4 regions of the Pseudomonas sp. JC1203 genome follow, and region 1 is predicted to be linked to each of the others. Evidence: predicted binding sites of a transcription regulator. Region 1 holds the regulator's gene; each other region holds the start of a gene.

Region 1 (4,206 bases):
ATCATGACGGCCATGATGCTCTTGCCGTCGATCAGGCTGTCGGCGTTGCGGCCGATGCGAACCTGGCAATTGCCAAAGCGACCGGCGACGCCGACGAACTTGGCAGCCGCGCGGGCGTGCAGGCCAAGCTTGTTGATGATTTCGATTTCACGAGCAGGCATCGCGGTGGGGATCCTTTCAGCTGAGGTCGCGGTGGCGAACCTGGACATTCTTGAGCGTCTGCTGCAGGGCCTGGCCAAGGCGTTCGGTCAGGTAGACCGAGCGATGGTGCCCGCCGGTGCAGCCGATGGCAATGGTGACGTAGGCGCGGTTGCTGGCAGCGAAGCGCGGCAACCACTTTTGCAGATAGGTGGCGATGTCCTGGTACATTTCCTCGACGTCCGGCTGTGCGGCCAGGTAGTCGATGACCGGCTGTTCGAGCCCCGAATGGTCGCGAAGTTCCGGCTTCCAGTAGGGGTTGGGCAGGCAGCGCACGTCGAACACCAGGTCGGCGTCCACCGGCATGCCGCGCTTGAACCCGAAGGACTCGACCAGGAATGCCGTGCCCGGCTCCGGCTTGTTCAGCAGCCGCAGCTTGAGCGAGTCGCGCAGCTGGTACAGGTTCAGGTGGGTGGTGTTGATCTTCAGGTCAGCCAGGTCAGCGATAGGGCTGAGCAGGCTGGTTTCCACCCGGATAGCTTCGGCCAGCGAGCGGCTGGCGTTGCTCAGCGGGTGGCGGCGGCGGGTTTCGGAGAAGCGCTTGAGCAGGGTTTCTTCGTCGGCGTCCAGGTACAGCACGTCGCACTGGATGTGCTTGTCACGGGCTTCCTGCAACAGCTGCGGGAAGCGCGACAGGTCGCTGGGCAGGTTGCGGGCGTCGATCGACACGGCCACCAGCGGCTGGGCCAGCTCGGTGCGGATCAACGCACGCTCGGCCAGTTCCGGCAGCAGGCCGGCGGGCAGGTTGTCGATGCAATAGAAACCGTTGTCTTCCAGCACGTCCAGCGCGGTGCTTTTACCCGAGCCGGAACGGCCGCTGACGATGATCAGGCGCATGGTCAATGACCTTTCTGTTCGTCCAGCACGACTTGGTAGAGGCTTTCGCTGTTTTTAGCCGAGCGCAGGCGTTCGCGCACATCGGCGCGGTCGAGCATGCCGGCGATCTGGCTCAGCAACGCCAGGTGTTCGTTGGTGGCTTCCTGAGGGACCAGAAGCACGAAGACCAGGTCGACCGGCGCGCCGTCGATGGCGTCGTAGTCGATCTTGTTCTCCAGGTGCAGCAGGGCACTGATCGGCGTGGTGCAGCCGGCCAGGCGGCAATGGGGGATGGCAATGCCGTTGCCGAAACCGGTCGAACCGAGTTTTTCACGGGCAAACAGGCTGTCGCGCACAACTTCCTCACCAAGGCCGGGGACGTCCCGGGCGATCAGTGCGGCGATTGTCTCGATTACTTTCTTTTTACTGCCGCCCGGCACGTTCACGAGGGAACGGCCGGGGGGCAGGATATTTTCAAGTCGGATCATGAGGGGGGAGTGTCAGCGGGCGGTCTGGCCTTGCAGCAGACTTTGCTGTTTTTCCTTATGCTTTTTGAGTTGGCGGTCGAGCTTGTCGGTCAGCAGGTCGATGGCCGCGTACATGTCGTCATGTTCCGCGTTTGCCACAACCTCGCCACCGGGTACGCGCAGGGTGGCCTCGATTTTCTGTTTCAGCTTCTCGACCTCCATGATGACCTGCACGTTGGTGATCTTGTCGAAATGGCGCTCCAATCGGTCGAGTTTCTCGCCGATGTAAGTGCGCATGGCGTCGGTCACAACCAGTTGATGTCCACTGATGTTGACTTGCATACCGCTTTCTCCTTATTGCCAGTGCATAAAGAGACAGGTTGGTTAACCTGCCACTGGAACGCTGTGGCACATCCGGCAAGCCCACTGGCAGCGCGTTGGCGCTGCCAGGATTCACATCAGCCGCTTGCGTTCGCTGGACGGCGCGATTCCTAGGGATTCGCGGTATTTTGCGACAGTGCGGCGGGCTACCTGGATGCCTTGTGCCTCCAGTAAACCAGCGATCTTGCTGTCACTCAATGGCTTTTTCTGATTTTCGGCGGCAACCAGTTTCTTGATGATCGCGCGGATCGCCGTGGACGAGCATTCACCGCCCTCGGAGGTGCTGACGTGGCTGGAGAAAAAGTATTTCAGCTCGTATATGCCACGCGGGGTGTGCATGTATTTCTGCGTGGTCACCCGCGAGATGGTCGACTCGTGCATACCCACCGCCTCGGCAATATCGTGCAGCACCAGCGGCTTCATGGCCTCGTCGCCGTAATCGAGGAAACCGCGCTGGTGCTCGACGATCTGGCTGGCGACCTTCATCAGCGTCTCGTTGCGGCTTTGCAGGCTCTTGATGAACCAGCGCGCTTCCTGCAGCTGGTTGCGCATGAAGGTGTTGTCGGCACTGGTGTCGGCGCGGCGCACGAAGCCTGCGTACTGCGGGTTGACGCGCAGGCGCGGCACGGCTTCCTGGTTCAGCTCCACCAGCCAGCGCTCGTTGTCCTTGCGCACGATCACGTCGGGCACCACGTACTCGGCTTCGCTGGATTCGATCTGCGAGCCGGGGCGCGGGTTGAGGCTTTGCACCAGCTCGATGACCTGGCGCAGCTCGTCTTCCTTGAGCTTCATGCGGCGCATCAGCTGGCTGTAGTCGCGGCTGCCCAACAGGTCGATGTAGTCGGCCACCAGGCGCTGGGCTTCGCTGAGCCACGGCGTGCGGGCGGGCAGTTGGCGCAGTTGCAGCAGCAGGCACTCGCTCAGGTCGCGGGCGCCGATGCCGGCGGGCTCGAACTGCTGGATGCGGTGCAGCACGGCTTCCACTTCGTCCAGCTCGATGTCCAGTTCCGGGTCGAAGGAATCGCAGACTTCCTGCAGCGTCTCGTCCAGGTAACCCTGGTTGTTGATGCAGTCGATCAGGGTGACCGCGATCAGGCGATCGGTGTCGGACATGGGCGCCAGGTTCAATTGCCACAGCAGGTGGCTTTGCAGGCTCTCGCCGGCCGACGTGCGGGTGGTGAAGTCCCATTCGTCATCATCGTTGCTGGGCAGGCTGCTGGCGCTGGTCTGGTAGATGTCTTCCCAGGCGGTGTCCACCGGAAGCTCATTGGGAATGCGTTCGCTCCATTCACCGTCCTCGAGGTTGTCGACGGTGGGGGCCGAGGTTTCCTGGTAGCTCGGTTCCTGGATTTCCGGCGTGACCTGTTGTTCGGCCTTGTCGGCCATGGGGTCACTGTTGTCGAAGTCGTCGCCTTCTTCCTGGCGCTCGAGCATCGGGTTGGATTCCAGGGCCTCCTGGATTTCCTGCTGGAGGTCCAGGGTGGAGAGCTGGAGGAGGCGGATGGCCTGTTGCAACTGCGGTGTCATCGTCAGTTGCTGGCCCATTCTTAGGACGAGCGATGGTTTCATGGCAGGGGCTTAACACCTTATTCGCCGGCGCAAAGCGCCATCCACTACGGGCGCCGAGGCTCTCGGCTTTTGTCGTAAGCAAATTATATGCCTGAAACCGAAGTGTTTGCCTAGAGCGACGCCGCAATTAATTCACGACACGCCCCGGGCAACAAGCCAAACACCTCGCCGATTACAGGCGGAACTCGTGACCGAGGTAGACCTCTTTCACCAGTTGGTTTGCCAGGATGGTCTCGGCGTCGCCTTCGGCGATCAGCTGGCCATCGTTGACGATGTAAGCGGTTTCACAGATATCCAGCGTCTCGCGAACGTTGTGGTCGGTGATCAACACGCCGATGCCCTTGTTCTTGAGGTGGTGGATGATCTGCTTGATGTCACCGACCGAGATCGGGTCGACACCGGCAAACGGTTCGTCCAGCAGGATGAACTTGGGCGCGGTGGCCAGGGCGCGGGCGATTTCCACCCGGCGACGCTCACCACCCGACAGGCTCATGCCCAGGTTGTCGCGGATGTGCGTGATGTGGAATTCCTGCAGCAGGCTTTCCAGTTCCTTCACGCGCGCGGCTTTATCCAGCTCTGGGCGGGTTTCCAGGATGGCCATGATGTTGTCGGAGACCGACAGCTTGCGGAAGATCGAAGCTTCCTGCGGCAGGTAGCCGATGCCCGAGCGAGCGCGCCCGTGCATGGGCTGGTGGCTCACGTCCAGGTCGTCGATCAGCACGCGGCCCTGGTCAGCCTGCACCAGGCCGACAATCATGTAGAAGCAGGTGGTCTT
Region 2 (4,206 bases), on a different contig from region 1:
TCAGTACCACCGGCCGGGCTCAGGCCCTGCACGTTGGCGAAGTTGGCCAGGGCCACCTGGCCAATGATGTTGGTCTTGCCGTTGGTGAAGGTGGCGGTCAGCTGGCCGGTGTCGCTGACCGACAGGGCCGACAGTTCGCCGGTGGCGTAGCCGTCCTGGTCCTTGGCGGTGGTGGCCGAGGTGGCGTTGTACTGAGTCAGGTTGGTCATGTCCAGGGTGATGTCCGCAGTAGCGGAGGCACCGTTGGAGGCATAGGTACCATCGCTCTGTTCGGCGGCAGGCACCCAGCCGGCCAGGCTGAAGGTACCGTCGTCGTTCACGGTCAGGCCACCGGTCACGGCACCGGCGGTGTAGCTGTACGAGCCGTCGGAGTTGAAGGTGATCGGGTTGGCTTCCGGCGTGGTCGACGTCGGGTCGGTAGGGTTCACACCGTCGATGGTGGTGTACATGGTCCAGCTGTTGGAGGTGTCATCCTTCACGAAGTACTGGTTCAGCTGGTGGGCGTTGCCCTGGCTGTCGTACACGTCGGTGTTGAAGGTGTAGTTGTAGCTGCTGGTGTTCGAGGCGCTGAACGGGCTGACGGTCGGGGCGGTCGCGCTGGAGTTCAGGTTGACGGTTTCCGATACCGACGTGGTCGCCTTCGGCGCCAGGTTCGAGGTGTCGATGGCCAGGTTCGACAGCACGCCGGAAGTCAGCTTGCCGGTGGAGTCGGTGGTGTAGCCCTGCAGGTTGTTGCCGCTGGAGTCGACGATGTTGCCCGACTTGTCGCTGTAGAAAGCACCGGCACGGGTGTACAGCTTCGAGCCGTTGTCGCTCAGCACGAAGAAACCGTTACCGTTGATGGCCATGTCCAGGCTGTTGCCGGTGGACTCGATGTTGCCCTGGGTGAACTGCTGCGACACGGCCGCAGTGGTCACGCCGCTACCGACGGTGGTCTTGCCCGAGGTGCCGCGGATGGACGCTGCGTATTGGTCGGCGAATTCTGCGCGCGACGATTTGAAACCAGTGGTGGCGACGTTGGCAATGTTGTTGCCGGTGACGTCCAGGGCTTTGTTGGCAGCTGCCAGGCCACTGAGGCCGACGTTGAAAGACATAAGTTCACTCCTGCGCCGTAGCCGGCATTAAATTCCGATGGTTTGGACAGAAGACAGGCCAACACTGGTGCCCGTCGCAAGGTTCAGCGTCATTTCACCGCCGCTGGTGGTGGCCATGGTCACGCTGTTCACGGTGTTCGGCAGGTTGGTGGTCATCACGGTCGAGGTGTCGTCCACGGTGGCGACTGCCTTGAAGGTGTAGGTGCCCGAATCAACGGTATTGCCGTCGCCGTCCTTGCCATCCCAGGTGAAGCTGTAGGTGCCGGCCGACTGGGTGCCCATGTCCAGGGTACGAACCAGGGTGCCGTCACTGCTGTAGACGCCAATGGTGTTGCTGGTGCTGGAGTCGGTCAGGTTCACCGAGCCGGTCAGGCCCTTGCTGGTGTCGACGTCGGCGGTGGTGCCGGTGACGGTCACCGAGTGGCCGACCAGCGAAGAAGCCTGCAGGGCCTGGGACGACTGGTACGAGGTGAGGATGGTGCTCACCGAGTCGTTGAGGCTCTGCATGCTTTCCAGGCTGCTGAACTGGGCCAGCTGCGAAACGAATTCGCTGTTGTCCTGTGGGTCCAGGGGGTTCTGGTTCTGCATCTGGGTAACCAGCAGTTGCAGGAACGCGTCCTTGCCCAGCGCACTGCCCGCGGTACCGGTGGAGCTGTCGGTGGTACTGGTGGTTTTCTGCAGTGACGTCAGGACGGACGAAGCCGAGGTGCTGTCAGTTGTTGTGGTCATGTTCTTGCGCCCCTATCACTGACCCAGGGTCAGGACTTTCTGCATCATGGTTTTCGCGGTATTCATGATGTCCGCGTTGGTCTGGAACGAACGGCTGGCAGAGATCATGTCAGCCATCTCCTCCACCACGTTGACGTTCGGGTAGTACACGTAACCGTCTTTGTTGGCGGCCGGGTTCTTGGGCTCGTAACGGGCTTCCAGGTTGCTCTGGTCCTCGATCACGCCCGACACTTGCACGCCGCTGCCGGCGGCGTCCTGGTCCTGGAACAGCGAACCGCTGTCACCGGTGGACTGGGTCTGGTCGAACACGGTGGCGAACACCGGGTGGCGCGCGCGGTAGGTCTGGTCGATGCTCGACGAGACGGTCTCGGCGTTGGCGATGTTACTGGCGACGGTGTTCAGGCGAGTGGTCTGGGCACTCATGCCGGTACCGGCAATGTTGAAAACGCTGGCTAGAGACATGAATCACTCCCCACGGATGGCTGACACCAGCCCTTTGAATTTGGCGTTGAGCAGGGTGAAGCTGGCCTGGAAGTTCACCGAGTTCTCTGCGTAGTTGGCTTGTTCAACCTGCGCGTCCACGGTGTTCTGGTCCAGCGACGGCGAGCTGGGGGTGCGGTACAGCAATTGCTGGTCACCCATGCTCAGGCCTTCGGCCTCGATATGCTTGTTGTTGGTCCGCTCCAGCTCGAACGTGCCGTTCTGGCGCTTGTCGCCTTCGGCCTGCAGCACGGCGGCAAAGTCCAGGTCACGCGCCTTGTAGTTGGGCGTGTCGGCGTTGGCCAGGTTGTTGGCCAGCACTTCGGCACGCTGGGCGCGGAAAGCCAGTGCCTGTTCGTGAATACCCAGCGCTTTGTCGAAACTGATGCTCATGGTGGAAACCTTTAAACGGCGGACCGGATGTTGGTGACAGAGAGATAGCAAGGCCCGTGCCAAATTGCGCGAGGCCCGGTTTTGCTGGGGTTTGGGGAAAGTGGCAAGCGGCAATGCCAGAAAAGCGGCAAGCGGGTTCCGCTGGGTGCCAACAAAGCGGCAACGGTGGATTGCCGCTTTTGGCAGGGCCAAAAACAACGAAGGCCCCGAAGGGCCTTTGCTTTATTTCGCCTGGTAGATGATGCCCGGGCTGCACTGGACCATCTGGTAATGGTCCGGCAAACCGTTCAACGCCTCGGAGGCGCCAAGGAACAGGTAGCCACCCGGCTTGAGGGTGCCGTGGATGCGCATCAGGATGTCTTTCTTCACCTGGGCGGAGAAGTAGATCAGCACGTTGCGGCAGAACACCACGTCGAACTTGCCCAGCGCCGCGTAGCTGTCCAGCAGGTTGAACGAGCGGAACTCCACACGGCTGCGAATAGGTGCCTTCACGGCCCAGCGGCCCGGCGCCTTGGTGTCGAAGTAGCGCTGCAGGCGGTCTGCCGACAGGCCACGGCCGATGGCCAGGCTGTCGTACTCGCCGCTCTTGCAGTTGGTCAACATGGAACCGGACAGGTCGGTGGCGACGATTTGCGCGCCCGACTTCAGCTGGCCCAGGTTGGTCCGCTCGAACTCGTCGATGGTCATCGACAGCGAATAGGGCTCCTGCCCCGATGAACAGGCGGCCGACCAGATACGCAGGCGCTGGCCCGGCGAATTCTTGACGAACTCGGGGATGACCTTGTTCTTCATCACTTCAAAGGGGTAGGTATCGCGAAACCACAGGGTCTCGTTGGTGGTCATGGCGTCCACCACCTGCTCGCGCAAGCCACTGCGCGGCTGGGTCTGGATGCGCTGCACCAGCTCGCCCAGGGACTTGATGCCCTGCTGTTCCATCAGCTTGTTGAGACGGCTGGAAACAAGATATTGCTTATTCTCGCCCAACAGAATGCCACAGGCTTTTTCCAGGAAGACCCGGAACTGTTCGAAATCCAAATTACCCGTAGACAATGGTGCCGCCTCTCAAATCGTCGTTCGTGCCAGGGGCAGTATGCCCCGGGCGTTAGCCTGCTGCCTTGATCCGATCTACCACGCGCTGGGCCAGGTCGTCCGGCCGGAACTTGGCCAGGAAGTCGTCGGCCCCCACCTTCTTCACCATCGCCTGGTTGAATACGCCCGACAAGGACGTGTGCAGGGTGATGTGCAGGTTTTTCATGCGTGGGTCGCTGCGAATCTCCGCAGTCAAGGTATAGCCGTCCATCTCGGGCATTTCGATGTCGGAGATCATCATGAGGAATTCTTCCTCGGGACGCTTGCCTTCATCCACCAGCTTGCGCAGGTAATCCAGCGCCTGCCGCCCGTCGTTCAATGCCACCACTTCCACGCCCACGGTCTGCAGGCAACGGGTCACCTGCTTGCGCGCCACCGAGGAGTCGTCCACGGTCAGCACCCGCAGGGAAACCGCCTTGTG
Region 3 (4,206 bases), on a different contig from region 1:
CAGCCAGGCGTGCAGGCCCTCGTCGAGTATCTCGCCGATGCCGGTGTAGCGCAGGCGCGCGTCCAGCTCGGCGGCCAGGCGCTGGGCCGGGCGGCCATTGAGGCCGGGCAGCGAGGCCAGGATCTGGTCGATTTCCTCGGTGCAGGCGCGCAGTGAACGCGGCACGTCGGCGCGCAGCAGCAACATCTCCGCCACGTTGTTGGCGGAGGGCGCGTCGCGGTAGATCTCGGTGTAGGCCTCGAACGACGACAGCGCCCGCAACAGCGCACTCCACTGGTAGTAACTGCGCGCCGAGCTTTCATCCACCAGCGCGGCTTCGTCACCCAGCATCTCGTAGCGCGCGTCCACCAGGCGCAGGGTGTTGTCGGCGCGCTCGATGAACGTGCCCAGGCGGATGAAACGAAACGCGTCGTTGCGCATGATGGTGCCGTAGGTGGCGCCACGGAACAGGTGCGAACGTTCCTTGATCCACTCGCAGAACCGGCTGAGGCCGTAACGCCCCAGGCCCTGCTCGGCGATGCCGCGAATTTCCAGCCAGGTGGAGTTGATGTTTTCCCACATGTCGGCGGTGATTCGCCCACGCACCGCGTGGGCACTGGCGCGGGCAGCGCCCAGGCAGCTGTAGAGGCTGGCCGGGTTGCTGGCGTCCAGAGCGAAGAAGTGCAGCAGGCGCTCGGCGTGCAACTGACCGTGGCGCTCGAGGTAGTCATCCAGGGTGCCGGTGATCAACAGCGGCATGGCCATTTCTTCCAGGCCGTCGCCACGGCCATCCTGGGGCATCAGGGACAGCGAATAGCTGACCTCGAGCATGCGCGCCAGGTTCTCCGCGCGTTCCAGGTAACGCGACATCCAATACAGATCAGAGGCAGTTCTACTCAGCATTTGGCAGGCATCCTTAATCCTCGACCACCCAGGTGTCCTTGGTTCCGCCACCCTGTGACGAGTTGACCACCAGCGAGCCCTCGCGCAGCGCCACGCGGGTCAGCCCGCCAGGCACCACTCGGGTTTCGCGGCCGGCCAGCACGAACGGGCGCAGGTCGATATGGCGTGGGGCAATGCCGTTTTCGACGAAGGTCGGGCAGGTCGACAACGACAGCGTCGGTTGCGCGATGTAGGCATGGGGCCGCGCCTTCAGGCGCGCACGGAAGTTCTCGATCTCGGCCGCGCTGGCGGCTGGGCCTACCAGCATGCCGTAGCCGCCCGAGCCTTGGGTTTCCTTGACCACCAGGTCCGGCAGGTTGGCCAGCACGTGGGACAGCTCGTTGGGGTTGCGGCACTGCCACGTCGGCACGTTCTTGAGGATCGGCTCTTCATCCAGGTAGAAACGGATCATGTCGGTGACGTACGGGTACACCGACTTGTCGTCGGCCACGCCGGTGCCGATGGCGTTCGCCAACACCACGTTGCCCGAACGGTACGCGGCCAGCAGGCCAGGTACGCCCAGCATCGACTCGGGGTTGAAGGCCAGCGGGTCGAGGTAGGCATCGTCCAGGCGGCGGTAAATCACGTCCACTGCCTTGGGGCCGTCGGTGGTGCGCATGAACACGCGGTCGTCGCGTACAAACAGGTCGGCGCCTTCCACCAGCTCCACGCCCATCTCGCGCGCCAGGAAGGCGTGCTCGAAGAAGGCGCTGTTGAACCGCCCCGGGGTCAGCACCACCACGCTTGGGTTATCCAGGTGGCTGGAGCTTTTCAGGGTGTCGAGCAGCATGCTCGGGTAATGGTCGATGGGGGCGATGCGCTGCGCGGCGAACAGCTCGGGGAACAGGCGCATCATCATCTTGCGGTCTTCGAGCATGTAGCTCACGCCGCTGGGGGTGCGCAGGTTGTCTTCCAGCACGTAATAACTGCCATCGCCGTCGCGCACCAGGTCGACGCCGGAAATGTGCGAGTAGATGTCACGGTGCAGGTTGAGGCCCTGCATCGCCAGCTGATACTGCTCGTTGGCCAGCACCTGCTCGGCGGGGATGATCCCGGCCTTGATGATGCGCTGGTCGTGATACAGGTCGGCCAGGAACATGTTCAGTGCCTTGACCCGCTGGATACACCCGCGCTCCACCACCCGCCATTCACTGGCCGGGATGCTGCGCGGGATGGTATCGAAGGGAATCAGCCGCTCGGTGCCCTGCTCGTCGCCATAGAGCGTGAAGGTGATGCCAGCCCGGTAGAACAGCAGATCGGCTTCCCGGCGCCGCTGCGCCAGAAGCTCTTCGGGGGTTTCGGCCAGCCAGCGCGCGAACTCCCGGTAATGCGGGCGGACAATACCGCCGGCATCGTACATCTCATCATAAAAGGTGCGGATCATGCCGTACTCCTTGTCACCCGGACATCAAGCCCATCGCAAGGCCCGTGCCATCGGCAGAAACGCTTAAAAAACAACAAGTTGGATAACGCTCGATTTGCGTTCGCACCATTCCTGTGCGTCATTGACCCCAACCCGTTCCCGGACGCCTCATTGCGAAGCGGTAGTTCAAGGTTTGTCGCTATGAGCAGCATAGACAGAGTTGATTTCAGCGAGCGTGTTCCACACAGTTTTTTTGCACGCCTTGAAACTAAAACGGCCGGCCCTTGGGGCCAGCCGTCATGTATTGCGGGGGTCGTCTAAGCCTGCAGGCGCTGCACCTGATGCTTCACACCCCACCCTTCCATCTCCCCGCCCAGCGGTTCGATCACGGCTTCGAAGTCCTGCTCGAACTCGCCAATGCCGCCATAGGTGGCGTACATCACCTTGCTCAACTCCAGGTACCAGGCCCCATCGTCGCGTTCGCTGACCTGGGCGTTGAGTGATTCGCCCTGGAACTTGCCCGCTGCCGTGCGCGCACGCTTTTCGTCCGGGAACACGGCATAGAACTCGATGGGATGAATGCTGGCAAAATCGAAGCCGCCTTCCTTCATGCGGCGCAGCACGTGGGTGCTGATGTCTTCTTGATAGGCTGTGCTCATGAATCGTCCTCCTCATCATTGATGGATAGACTTTCAGTACTTCCAGGACCTCCGTTGACAGATAACGACTGCAAGGGGAATGCGCGACCCAAGCGGGCCACCCGGAAACAAGCATGGAGCTGACAAGACGAGAGCGCAGCCTGACGAACGGGCCGGTCTCGATTGCAGAGTAGCGCGAAGGCAGCGCCTGTGCCAGAGGGTCAGGCGCACCGATTGCAGATCAGTCGACTGGCGTCACAGAAACGATTTCCATGGCATTCATCTCCTTGAGCGCCTTGGCCGCAGGTTCCGCGGCCCGGTTGTCGAAATCATTGAGGTCGGCCTTTTCCAGCACCGGGCGGTAATAGGCGCGTACGTGCCTGGCCGCCTCGTCCTTGTCGGGACGCACGTCGGCATCCACTTGCAGGTTCAATTGCTGGCCGTGTTCATCGATAAACGCGATTTGCCACTTTTTCATCAAGATCTCCTCGGCAGAACGGAGTCGACACGCAAGGCTTGCGCCTTACTTCACTTGACCGGCCAGGGCCGGCATCGTTCCGGCCGCGTGCCCGCCAGCGGCAATGATTCATTTAGATAACACCCTGGCAGGCACGCGAACCCGCGAAATGCACCGTTTCCACCCAAGGAAACGGTCATGACTGACACCCTGGTTGCCACGAAGCACTACGATGACGTGCTCACCCACTACCACACCCTGCTGGATACCCTGGCCCTGGCGCCCACGCCGCTTTCGGTATTCCAGCGCATGGGGCAACGCCTTGAACCCGATGACCCGCGCACGCCGCTGGAAAAGCTGCCCAAGGCCTACCCCGGCCGTTGCCGCGACTACCGGCGCACCGACGCCGGCCAGGCCCACGCGGCGCTTGCCGCCACCGCGCTGGGCGGCCATGTGTATGCCCAGGCCGAACTGCTGCGTGCCGATGGCCTGCTTGGCCAAGAACATTGGCTGATGGCCAAGAGCGTCTACCAGTGGCCCGAGCTGGCTGAGCGCACCCGCTATTACGGTCGCGTCACCCGCACGTATACCCTGCACCTGGATACCCGCGACGCCCGCGTGCAGGCCATTGGCAGTTTCGTCCTGGCGCAGTCGGCGCGGGTCCCGCTGGCCAACCTGGCCCAAACCGAAGAGGTCGGCCTGTTGCTGCTGTTCACCCCGGGTGGCGGCCTGGAAGCCTTCGCTGACCTGGCCGGCCTGCGCCAGCGCCTGGCCCAGCGCGATACCCTGCGGCCCGGCGTGCCCACCCGCGACCAAAAACGCCTGGA
Region 4 (4,206 bases), on a different contig from region 1:
GCAGGCTGTGGCCAGACAGGTCGAGGGACAGGATCGCCTCGCCACGGTCCAGGCGCAGGTGCACGCGCAGGTCGGGGTTGAGCTTGTCGACGCTGGGGCGCTCGCCTTCCGGGGTGCGCAGCTTGTCGACGATGGCGTCCTTGACCTTCAGGGCGCCGAAGTGGGTGTTGTCGATACCCGAGCCATGGCCGCTGAACTCCACCGCCAGGGTGCCGTCAGGCAGCAGGTGGTCTGCCCATTCGACGTCCTGCACGCCGTGGTACAGGTCTTCGGCGTCCTTCATGGCAAAGCGCTTGAGCACCAGCAGCACGCGGTTGCCCAGGCGCGACCACAGGCACAGCCGGTAGGCCGTTTCCATGTCGGCCATGCCGCGCACGGCGGAAGTATGTTCGCGGGTGTCTTCGAGGCCAAGCGCGGTGGCTTCCTCAGCAAGCAGGCCTTCGAGGCCCTTGGGGCAGGTGAGGAAGAGTTCGTAACGATCCGACATGGGGTATCCAGGGTTTGAGCCATAAGTGAAAGGGCAACGCATCACCCTTCCCGAGTTTAACCAGGCGCTTTTCTTTGGAAGCGCCCGTGTGACACCACCGTGGTGTCGACCGCCGGGACCAGAAAGCGGCTGTCGAACAGCCTTTGATCGTCCCGGCAGAAAAAAATTCTGCAAAACGACGGGGCTGAAAATGACCCTTCGTCGCTTAATACTGAAAAGCATTTAGCCATCAATGCCTGATGGCAACGTCCCATTACTGCGGCTGCAAGGCTGATCATAGCCGGGTTTCACCGCTGCCCACTCGTGAAGCATCCGTTTACTTATGGTTGAGACACCATAATCGTTACGTCCTTATGACAAAACGGTCGTTCACAGGGAAGAACGCATTGTTTAGAAATCCCTACAGGCCGCACCGCAACGGTACGGCACCACTGCTCGCCACGCCGGCAGCGAGCCTCTAAAACCGGCAGAACGACTCTGCCCGGCCTCAGACGAGGCCGACGGGACATAACAGTCAACAGACGAGGGCAACACCCTATGAGAAGACTTAAGCGTGATCCGTTGGAACGAGCATTTTTACGCGGATACCAATATGGCATCCATGGCAAATCCCGTGAGCTTTGCCCTTTTACTCTACCGTCAGTTCGTCAAGCCTGGATCAACGGCTGGCGTGAAGGACGCGGCGACAACTGGGACGGTATGACCGGCACTGCGGGTATCCACAGACTCAACGAACTTCACGCGGTCGGCTGACGAGGACGATTTTTCTCTTACATTCTTTCTGATCAACCATGCGCGCCCCAACGGGCGGCGGGCGAGAGCCCAGGGGCCCCTTAGCGGGCCCCTTTTTTATGCCTGCTTCAAATGGCTTCAGCCACGTGGCAGCGCGGCGATGGCGTCCACTGCCTCGCGAATCAGCGCCGGGCCCTTGTAGATGAAGCCCGAGTACAGTTGCACCAGGCTCGCACCGGCGGCGATCTTCTCGGCCGCGTGCTTGCCCTCGGTGATGCCACCCACGGCGATGATGGGCATGCGCCCGGCCAGTTCACCCGCCAGCACCTTGACGATGTGGGTGCTCTTCTCGCGCACCGGCGCGCCGGAAAGGCCGCCCGCCTCGTCACCGTGCGCCAGGCCCTCGACGCCTTCGCGGCCCAGGGTGGTGTTGGTGGCGATGACCGCGTCCATGCCGGCGCCCAGCAGGGCCTGGGCCACTTGCACGGTTTCCTCGTCGCTCATGTCCGGGGCAATCTTGATGGCCACCGGCACGCGCTTGCCGTGCTGGGCGGCCAACTGCTCGCGGCGTTCGGCCAGGGCGTCGAGCAGCTGCTTGAGCGACTCGCCGAACTGCAGGCTGCGCAGGCCCGGGGTGTTGGGCGAGCTGACGTTGACGGTGATATAGCTGGCGTGGGCGTAGACCTTGTCCAGGCAGATCAGGTAATCGTCGACGGCGCGTTCCACCGGGGTGTCGAAGTTCTTGCCGATGTTGATGCCCAGCACGCCCTTGTACTGCGAGGCGCGTACGCGGTTCAGCAGGTTGTCGACGCCCAGGTTGTTGAAGCCCATGCGGTTGATGATGGCGGTGGCTTCAGGCAGTCGGAAGATGCGCGGCTTGGGGTTGCCCGGCTGTGGGCGCGGGGTGACGGTGCCGATCTCGACGAAACCGAAGCCCAGCTGCGCGAAACCGTCGATGGCCGCGCCGTTCTTGTCCAGGCCTGCGGCCAGGCCCACCGGGTTGTCGAACGACAGGCCCATGACGGTCACGGGCAGGCGCGCCGGCGCCTTGGTCAGCAAGCCGTTGAGCCCCAGGCGGCCACCTGCGCCGATCAGGTCCAGGGACAGGTCGTGGGAGGTTTCCGGAGAGAGTTTGAACAACAGCTGGCGGGCCAGGTTATACATGGGCGGGCATGACTCGTTGGAAGATCGTCGGGGGCCGGCATTATAGCCACATTTGCGCCCTGGTAGCAGCTGCCGCAGGCGGCGTCCGCCCCCAGCACCGTCCCGGTGCACTGGCATACCTCTTGCGTCACTTTGGGTACTTCCATACGGAACCCCCACATGACCGAACCCCACACCCCCCTGGCCTGGGTGGCCGGCAGCGATGCGCCGGAGAAAACCAGCCTGAACATCGGCTACATGGCCCTCACCGACTGTGCCCCGCTGGTGGTCGCTGCCACCCAGGGCTTCGCCCAGCCCCACGGCCTGACCCTGAACCTGCGGCGGCAGGCGTCCTGGGCCGGGCTGCGCGACAAACTGCTAAGTGGCGAACTGGATGCCGCCCACAGCCTGTATGGCATGGTCTACGCCGTGCACCTGGGCATTGGCGGCACGCCGGCCAACGACATGGCGGTGCTGATGGGCCTGAACCAGAACGGCCAGAGCATCAACCTGTCGCCCACCCTGCAAGCGGTGGGCGTGACCAACCCCGAAGCACTGGCGCGCCACGCGCACCAGCAAGGTGCACGCCTGACCTTCGCCCAGACGTTCCCTACCGGCACCCACGCCCTGTGGCTCAATTACTGGCTGGCCGCCCAGGGCATCCACCCGCTCGACGACGTCGACAGTGTGGTGGTGCCCCCGCCGCAGATGGTGGCGCACCTGCAGGCCGAGCGCATCGACGGTTTCTGCGTGGGCGAGCCCTGGGCCGCCAGCGCCGTGGACCAGGGCCTGGGCTTCACCCTCAGCACCAGCCAGGCGATCTGGCCCGACCACCCGGAAAAAGTCCTGGCCTGCACCCAGGCTTTCGTCGACCAGCACCCCAACAGCGCACGCGCCCTGGTTGCCAGCGTGCTGCAGGCCAGCCGCTTCATCGAGCAAAGCCCGGAGAACCGCCGCGGCACCGCGCAACTGCTCAGCGGCGCGGATTACCTGGATGCGCCCTTGGCCTCCATCGAACCGCGCATGATGGGTGAGTACGACGACGGCCTTGGCCACCAATGGCACGATCCCCACGCCCTGCGCTTCTTCGCCGGCGGCAGCGTCAACCAGCCGTGGCTGTCCGACGCCATGTGGTTCATGACCCAATTCCGCCGCTGGGGCCTGCTGCGCCATGACCCGGACTACCTGGGCATCGCCCGCCAGGTGCAGCAGACCGCGCTGTACCGCAGCGCAGCCGCCAGTGTCGGTGTGCCGGTGGCCCTTGATGACCTGCGCAGCAGCCAGCTGATCGACGGCAAGGTCTGGGACGGCAGCGACCCCGCAGGCTACGCGCGCAGTTTTGCCCTGCATGCCCTGGCCAATGACTGACGGGAGACGACCACTATGCTGCGTATCCTGTTGATCAACGACACTCCGCGCAAGGTCGGGCGCCTGAAGTCGGCGCTGGTGGAGGCCGGTTTCGAGGTAATCGACGAGTCGGGCCTGACCATCGACCTGCCGGCGCGCGTCGAAACGGTGCGCCCCGACGTGATTCTGATCGATACCGAGTCACCGGGGCGCGATGTGATGGAACAGGTGGTGCTGGTGAGCCGGGACCAGCCACGCCCCATTGTCATGTTCACAGACGAGCACGACCCGCAGGTGATGCGCCAGGCGATCAAGTCCGGGGTCAGCGCCTACATCGTCGAAGGCATCCAGGCCCTGCGCCTGCAGCCGATCCTGGACGTGGCCATGGCCCGCTTCGAGAGCGACCAGGCCCTGCGCGCCCAGCTGCAGGCCCGCGACCAGCAACTGGCCGAGCGCAAGCGCATCGAGCTGGCCAAGGGGCTGCTGATGAAGATGAA

Evidence for each region. The regulator sigma-54, encoded in region 1, starts transcription at its own class of promoters, with help from an activator protein. The targets are predictions, from matches to a motif close to ANTGGCATNNANNTTGCTNT.
Region 2: flgB (flagellar basal body rod protein FlgB) is a predicted target of sigma-54. The motif match lies at 2,741-2,760, and genes of this name have one in related genera.
Region 3: AC0SZ7_RS18795 (circularly permuted type 2 ATP-grasp protein) is a predicted target of sigma-54. The motif match lies at 2,338-2,357, and genes of this name have one in related genera.
Region 4: AC0SZ7_RS21340 (CmpA/NrtA family ABC transporter substrate-binding protein) is a predicted target of sigma-54. The motif match lies at 2,493-2,512, and genes of this name have one in related genera.

The regions. Positions count from the first base shown of each region.
Region 1 covers NZ_JBWCAM010000008.1:69,986-74,191, reverse strand. The annotation lists gene AC0SZ7_RS13765 (HPr family phosphocarrier protein) at 1-161, opposite strand, end outside; gene rapZ (RNase adapter RapZ) at 178-1,035, opposite strand; gene ptsN (PTS IIA-like nitrogen regulatory protein PtsN) at 1,038-1,502, opposite strand; gene hpf (ribosome hibernation-promoting factor, HPF/YfiA family) at 1,515-1,823, opposite strand; gene AC0SZ7_RS13745 (RNA polymerase factor sigma-54) at 1,935-3,431, opposite strand; gene lptB (LPS export ABC transporter ATP-binding protein) at 3,604-4,206, opposite strand, start outside.
Region 2 covers NZ_JBWCAM010000014.1:193,870-198,075, forward strand. The annotation lists gene flgE (flagellar hook protein FlgE) at 1-1,094, opposite strand, end outside; gene AC0SZ7_RS21085 (flagellar hook assembly protein FlgD) at 1,122-1,823, opposite strand; gene flgC (flagellar basal body rod protein FlgC) at 1,839-2,285, opposite strand; gene flgB (flagellar basal body rod protein FlgB) at 2,289-2,696, opposite strand; gene cheR (protein-glutamate O-methyltransferase CheR) at 2,919-3,746, opposite strand; gene AC0SZ7_RS21105 (chemotaxis protein CheV) at 3,799-4,206, opposite strand, start outside.
Region 3 covers NZ_JBWCAM010000012.1:121,016-125,221, forward strand. The annotation lists gene AC0SZ7_RS18790 (alpha-E domain-containing protein) at 1-882, opposite strand, end outside; gene AC0SZ7_RS18795 (circularly permuted type 2 ATP-grasp protein) at 896-2,305, opposite strand; gene AC0SZ7_RS18800 (ribonuclease E inhibitor RraB) at 2,602-2,943, opposite strand; gene AC0SZ7_RS18805 (hypothetical protein) at 3,164-3,400, opposite strand; gene AC0SZ7_RS18810 (hypothetical protein) at 3,578-4,206, shown strand, end outside.
Region 4 covers NZ_JBWCAM010000015.1:41,040-45,245, forward strand. The annotation lists gene rlmKL (bifunctional 23S rRNA (guanine(2069)-N(7))-methyltransferase RlmK/23S rRNA (guanine(2445)-N(2))-methyltransferase RlmL) at 1-487, opposite strand, end outside; gene rmf (ribosome modulation factor) at 1,025-1,240, shown strand; gene AC0SZ7_RS21335 (quinone-dependent dihydroorotate dehydrogenase) at 1,358-2,383, opposite strand; gene AC0SZ7_RS21340 (CmpA/NrtA family ABC transporter substrate-binding protein) at 2,543-3,730, shown strand; gene AC0SZ7_RS21345 (ANTAR domain-containing response regulator) at 3,746-4,206, shown strand, end outside.